One region of the Butyrivibrio sp. AE2032 genome, then DNA from elsewhere that is predicted to be linked to it. Evidence: riboswitches for the same ligand, from Rfam matches in the RefSeq annotation. Region 1 holds a riboswitch; the other holds the start of a gene.
The links. A riboswitch is a leader RNA that binds a small molecule or an ion and turns the genes downstream of it on or off. The one in region 1 is predicted to bind FMN.
Positions count from the first base shown of each region.

Region 2: it holds a riboswitch for FMN, as region 1 does, so the genes downstream of both, BO18_RS10615 (ECF transporter S component) here and BO18_RS23145 (ECF transporter S component) in region 1, are expected to answer to the same signal.

Region 1 is NZ_JNLF01000005.1:1,225,348-1,228,703, reverse strand. It holds gene BO18_RS23155 (O-antigen ligase family protein) at 1-247, shown strand, start outside; gene BO18_RS23150 (alpha/beta hydrolase) at 270-1,157, shown strand; gene BO18_RS23145 (ECF transporter S component) at 1,350-2,018, opposite strand; FMN riboswitch at 2,024-2,170, opposite strand; gene BO18_RS23140 (LicD family protein) at 2,474-3,356, shown strand, end outside.
Region 2 is NZ_JNLF01000003.1:1,954,206-1,957,561, forward strand. It holds gene BO18_RS10605 (UDP-N-acetylglucosamine 1-carboxyvinyltransferase) at 1-514, shown strand, start outside; gene BO18_RS10610 (HD-GYP domain-containing protein) at 577-1,653, opposite strand; FMN riboswitch at 1,738-1,855, shown strand; gene BO18_RS10615 (ECF transporter S component) at 2,021-2,800, shown strand; gene tsaE (tRNA (adenosine(37)-N6)-threonylcarbamoyltransferase complex ATPase subunit type 1 TsaE) at 2,971-3,356, shown strand, end outside.

The DNA.
Region 1 (3,356 bases):
GGGTGTATTTGCCCTCGTTAATTATCTCGTAATGCTTATCTGTGCAGGCGCAGGTGCGGTCAAGACAGTCTTCACCGAGAAGGACGATGTGAAGAGAAGCCTCACATGGATCTTCCTGGGCGTCTTCATCGCATACGCGGCACAGGCCACATTGAGCAGCAGCATTATGAATGTTGCACCGTATTTCTGGATCATCGCCGGTCTGCTGTTACCAAGGACCAAGCCTGTCTCGCTGAAGAAAGGCTGACCTCACATAAAGGAGGCGTCACATGCTCAATTCTTTTGTCCGTTATAAAGCAGAGAAGAACAGACAGCTCTTCATAAAGAACTGCACGATCAGCGACGCACCGAGACTCGAAGAAGAGGTTTTCCCGGCCGAATGCAAGGCGGAGATGGACTTCGTTTACAAGAACGGAAACGAACCCTTAAAGCTCGACGTCTATACACCGTTCGGCTGTTACGGCCCCAAGGAATGCTTCATCCTGATCCACGGCGGAGCATTCGTATACGGCAGCAAGGTCCTTGACCAGAACTTCGGCATGCACCTTGCGATAAAGGCCGGCATCCCGGTCGTAAATGTCGACTACACTCTAATGCCCGATTCCGACATATCGCAGATAGTAAACGAGATATTCCATGCGATGAACTACATCAGCAGCAAATACGGCATCAGGACCTTCCATACTGTCGGAGATTCCGCCGGCGGGTACCTGGCTTACCTTGTCGCCATTGCCGCAAGGAGCAGACATATCCGTCACGGCCTGTGGGTTTTCGAAAAGCTCAACGGCACCGTTCAGTCGGCCGGCCTTGTCTGTCCCGGCATCAGAAACCCCAGGAAAGGTTTCCCTGGTATATATTTCGAGAAACAGATCAACACCAAAAATGAACCTCTGCGCCTTCCGGATTATGTCTACGATCTCAACCTCATAGCGGAGCGCGACACCGACTTAAGGCTCGCGATAATCACGGGCGAAGAGGACTTCCTCCGCGAACAGGACCGCGAGTTCAGCAAGCATTTCGAGAACGTGCTCTTCTACGATGCCGAAAACGACGGCGACCTCATAATGCACCACGTCTTCCCGGTAGCACATCCCGAATGGCCTCAGTCGGTCAAGGCGATATCCATGATCGCCGAGAATGCGGTCGGGAGAAGATAGGATCGGCAAGAGTGCTCTGATATGCATCTCAGCGTGACAGGGTGATTCCGCGAAGTGCACCGGAGAGTACGGATTACGGCGAAAAAACGTACTCAAAAGAGCAAAAAGGTTAAAAGTGCATTTTTCAGTACCGAAATCCGGTTAAAAACAGCACGAAAATCAGCACTGGTGCACCTTCTGCAGACGAAAGTATCACGCCCTTTTGTTCTTGGGCTGTTCGTGCGTCTGATCGTAAGTCCTGTTGATCAGCTTTGAGATAGGCTTGTAAACGAAGAATGTGATCGTGCCGACAACGATACCCTTGAAAAGGTTGAAGGGAACGAATACTGCGAGGAGCAGCGAGATCTTGTCCTTTACGAGCGGATTGGCGCCTGCGCTCATTCCGATGATGGCTTCAAGAGGGAATCCCATCGCAGAACCGTAGAGAGGCAATGTGATGAATGCGTTTACGGGGATTGCGATCAGAGCGAGAACGAGTGTTGAGATAATCATGGATACTGCAGCGCCTTTTCTCGTGCGGAACTTGCGGTAGATGAGACCTGCCGTGCCGACATAGATGACTCCGGTGATGAAGTTTGAAAGCTCTCCGATACCCATTGTCTGTGTGACGGGAAGGTGGATGAGATTCTTTAGAAGCTCGATCACGATGGCCCAGACCGGGCCGAGAGCGAATGTGCCGATGAGTACGGGAAGCTCGGCGAAATCGAATTTCAGGAATGCCGGCATGAACGGGAGCGGCACTTCGAGATACATCAGGAGTACTGCCATTGCCGTGAGGATGGCGCATGCGGCGATGCGGCGGATCATGATCTTGCGCGCAGCACGGGAATCCGCCTTAACGGTTACTTGAGTTTCAGTCATAGAAAATACACTTCCTTTCTTCCGGACTTTACCGTCGGCCCCTAGAATCTCACTGGGTCAACCTCACCTTGAAAAAAATTATGAGGCTTGCGGGCTTACGCTTCTGGCGCTCACCGCCGGTCGGAGAATCACACTCCGCCTTGGACGCCTCAATTATACATTGGAAAGACGATTTGTAAAGACTCGTTCATAGCAATTCCGCTTGCTCCGGGTCCTCCGCGCTTCGCTTGTGCGGAAGTCGCAAGCTGAATGCTATGAACTCGTACGGAAACGTGAGCACTGCAGAATCGCAAGCTCGATACTATGAACGAGACGAAGAAGCGGAAACGGGCCGCCGTTCACTACGGAGTCATATTTATATAATTTTGCTTGTAATAAATTATAGTGTTATAATCGCTTATCACGGCCGGAGCGGGTCTATGTTCGCTTGCCGTGAATCTGCCGGGAGTGGATATATGGAGAGGATTTCATCAGATACGAGGAAAAAGGTCCAGTATGTCATCACTGACATGCTGCGCCAGTTCGACAAGATCTGCAGAGACAACGATATAGAATACTTCGTTTGCTACGGTACCGAATTGGGTGCGGTCAGGCATCAGGGATTCATCCCATGGGATGATGACGCCGATGTCGGCATGATGCGCGAGGATTATGAGAAGTTCAGGAAGGTCTTCGAGTCACAGGATACGGGGAACCTTTATCTGGCAAGTCCTGACGGCGATTACGAATGGCATGAGAAGGTCTATCCGAGACTCTACTATCTCGGAACGGAGATGGAGCTCGGGTACTGGAACGACTGCTTTGAGCTGAGCGGCGACAAGTTCGGCAAGGCGATCAATCTGGACATCTTCCTTTTCGATTATGTGGACAACGATCCTGCGAAGATTGAGGATACGATCAAGAAGGCGCTGAAGCTCAAGCGCAGATACATGTACTACAAGTTCAAGTCGAAGATCGTTAAGAACAGGGGTGCGAGGGCATTCGTGATGAGCCTCATGAAGCGCCTTATGTATGATTTCCATCACAACGATCCGGATGCTTCGAGGAAGCAGTATGAGAAATATAAGCAGCTCGTGCAGCACCCGAAGAGCGATTACATAATTAATTTCGATGACCTGGAAGCAGTCGACATAAGGGCATCGCTCTTAAGATACGACCAGGTGTTCCCGACGGTCCCCGGCATGTTCGAGGGGTTTGAGGTCAGGATGCAGAGGGATTACGACGCGGCGCTCACGAAGCTCTACGGCGATTACATGACGCCTCCCGAAGGGGATGCGAAGGATGTCCACAAGACGGTACGCGCGTCTTTCGGAGACTACAAGTTCCCTGATTCTTTTG
Region 2 (3,356 bases), on a different contig from region 1:
TGAGTCTATCAGTGCCAAGCTTGTTGAGATGGGATGCCAGATCCACGAGTCTGACGATGAAGTCAGAGTAGTGGCTACAAAGAGACTTCAGAATACACATGTTAAGACCCTTCCATATCCAGGATATCCTACGGATATGCAGCCACAGATCACAGTGGCACTTGGTCTTGCCAGTGGTATCAGTATCGTAACAGAGAGTATTTTCGAAAGCCGTTTCAAGTATGTTGATGAGCTCACCAGAATGGGCGCCAGCATCAAGGTTGAAGGAAGTACAGCTATTATAGAAGGCGTTGAAAGATATACAGGCGCCACAGTTTCAGCACCGGACCTTCGTGCCGGAGCAGCACTTGTTATCGCAGCTCTCACTGCAGAAGGCTTTTCTACAGTAGAGGATATCAAGTACATTGAAAGAGGCTATGAGGACTTCGAGATCAAACTCAGAGAGCTGGGTGGACAGATCGAGAAGGTTGAAGAAGATAGAGACGTGCAGAAGTTTAAGCTTAAGCACGCGTAAGGTAACAAATAGGACTTGGCATACAGTATGCCAGGTCCTTTCTACTTGTTACCCTATATCGTTCAGATGATCTCTTGAATATATACTCCCGGACATTTGCTAAGATCAATATAATCATTTCCAACCTTTATGGTAGGCTTGGACAGTGCGTTTATATTGATGAATATGATCTCGCCGATTTCTCCGGTATTAAGTCTTACTGTGTTGAAAAGATAAGTATTAACGATGTTGTGAAGGAAGGCGAGAAGCATTTCTGGGTCATATCTGTCAAAGCCTTCTTCAAACATTGATATCGCAATGAATGGACAAAGTGGACCTCTGTAGTACCTTGAGCTGGTCATGGCATCGTATACATCTGCTATGGCCACTACTTTGGCAAATTTATCTATCTGTGGTCCGGTCAGTTTTAAAGGATAACCAGAACCATCGCATCTTTCGTGGTGCATAAGTGCTGCATTCTTAACATGGCTGCTGACCTCGAGCTTTTCCAGCGCATCATAACCCTTCTGAGGATGGGTTTTGATTATGGCGTACTCATCATCGGTTAGATGTCCGGGTTTTGTTATGATGTTGTCGGGAATAAGTAGCTTTCCTATATCGTGTAGAAGCCCTGCCTGGGTAGCGGTCTGAATCTCGGATTCGTTCCATTTGAGCCATTGGGCTAAGATATTGCTTATCAGTGCAACATTTATACAGTGCGTGTAGGTTGCATCATCGTACATGCGAAGATTATGGAGCATATCGAAGATGCTTGATGCTCTTTTTCCATCTCCAAGAAGTGAATAGATGGGAGACATCATCTGGTCAAGGTCAAGTTCCTTGTTGCCTGCTATTATGTCTTTTATGGAGTGCTCGAATTTATCTGCGCACTGTTCGAAATCTTTTTTAAACTCTTTGAAATCTTCAGAATTCTTTAAGCGCTCAGAATAAGTAAGCCCTGAAGCTAAGCCTTCATCCAGGGTCTGGGCAGGTTCGTCCTCTACAAGGACATCATTTATTGAGTAGAAGACCAGTCTTGCAATGTCTTTCTGGGTGATCACGGTACCTTTTTCCATGAGTTTGTTGTTAGATTCATGGGTGAAGACATCGCTGGCCAGTATCATGCCAGGTATTAACTGTTTGCTGATTACTTTTTTCATACATTTAATTATATTTTTGCCTTAAACGCTTGTCAATTAGGGCTTGACAGCAATGTTTCACAGTAATATCATATCCACATAAAATAAATTCTTCGGGGCAGGGTGAAATTCCCTACCGGCGGTATAGTCCGCGACCCACTTCGGTGGCTGATCTGGTGAAACTCCAGAACCGACAGTAAAGTCTGGATGAGAGAAGAAGTGTCGTGCAGAGCACTTGATGAGGTTTTGACGAATCTAGTGCAAACCGGTTGTTTTACACTTGGCGAAGTTCTCTCGAGCCTAGTGAAAAACAACTTCCTTATTTTTTCCCACTTTATCTCTCCTTCAAAACAAATACCATTTACCCGATGAGAAAGAAGGAGAAAAAATGAACAACTTAAAATCCGCTCTCGAGATGATCGCGAGCAACACACAGCACTTTGTAGCACTTACGCTACTGATCCTGGCAGCTTTTGCCATCGCATACTTTGCAGAGACACAGGCACGCAAGCGCGAGATCAAGCAGACAGGAGCAACTGAGGATATGTTTAGCACAAGGAAGATTGCCATAATCGGCGTTTTCGCAGCTATCTCTTTTATCCTGATGCTCTTTGAATTCCCTCTTCCGTTTGCACCATCATTCTACAAATTTGACTTCAGTGATATTCCTGCTCTTATCGGCGGATTCGCAGCAGGCCCTATGGTTGCAGTAATGATCGAGTTCATCAAGGTTGTGTTGAACATTGCAATTCAGGGTCCTACACCTGGATTCATCGGTGAGATCGCAAACTTTGTTGTTGGCTCAGCTTTTGTAATCCCTGCAACAGTCATCTACAGATTTAAGAAGACCAGAAAGACAGCTCTTATCAGCTGCCTGACAGGTACACTTTGCATCACATTTGTAGGTGCATTCATTAACGCATTCTTCCTGCTTCCTGCTTATGCAGTTGCATTCGGACAGGGCGTTGATGCTTTCATAGCAGCAGGAACAGCAATTAACCCTGCAGTTACAAACCTGTTTACATTCTGTGCTCTTTGTGTAGCACCTTTCAATCTTTTAAAGGGCGTTGCAGACAGCGTTCTTACATTCCTTGTTTACAAGCAGCTCAGCCCAATCCTTAAGCTTACTCCAAGTCTTAAGAAGGCAGCTAAGGTAAACGAGGCCTAAGTACTCGGCTGAAAATCCATTTATAATAATCTCCACCGAGCGCCATGGGAACTACCCGTGGTGCTCATTTTTTATGTAATGCACCATTCTATTTGTGGTATACTTGGTGATATAGAAGACTAAAGTGGAGAAATCTGCATATCACCTAGTGCAAGCGTTGGGAGATTCGCATGGAAATTGTAACCAGACATGAAACAAATACTCCGGAGGAAACCTTTGAGATCGGACGCCGTATCGGAGAGAGCGCAGCCCCCGGTACCGTATTTACCCTGATCGGAGACCTGGGAGTTGGCAAAACTGTCCTTACCCAGGGTGTAGCAAAAGGTCTCGGAATAAAGGGGCCTGTCAGCAGTCCTACCTTCACTATCCTGCAGGTGTACGACGAGGGAAGACTTCCTTTCTATCATTTTGATGTGTACAGGATTGGCGACATCAGCGAGATGGATGAGATCGGCTATGAGGATTACTTCTACGGCGACGGAATATGTTTCATCGAATGGGCCAATCTTATCGAGGAGCTGCTCCCGGAGCACTATACAGAGATCGTGATCGAGAA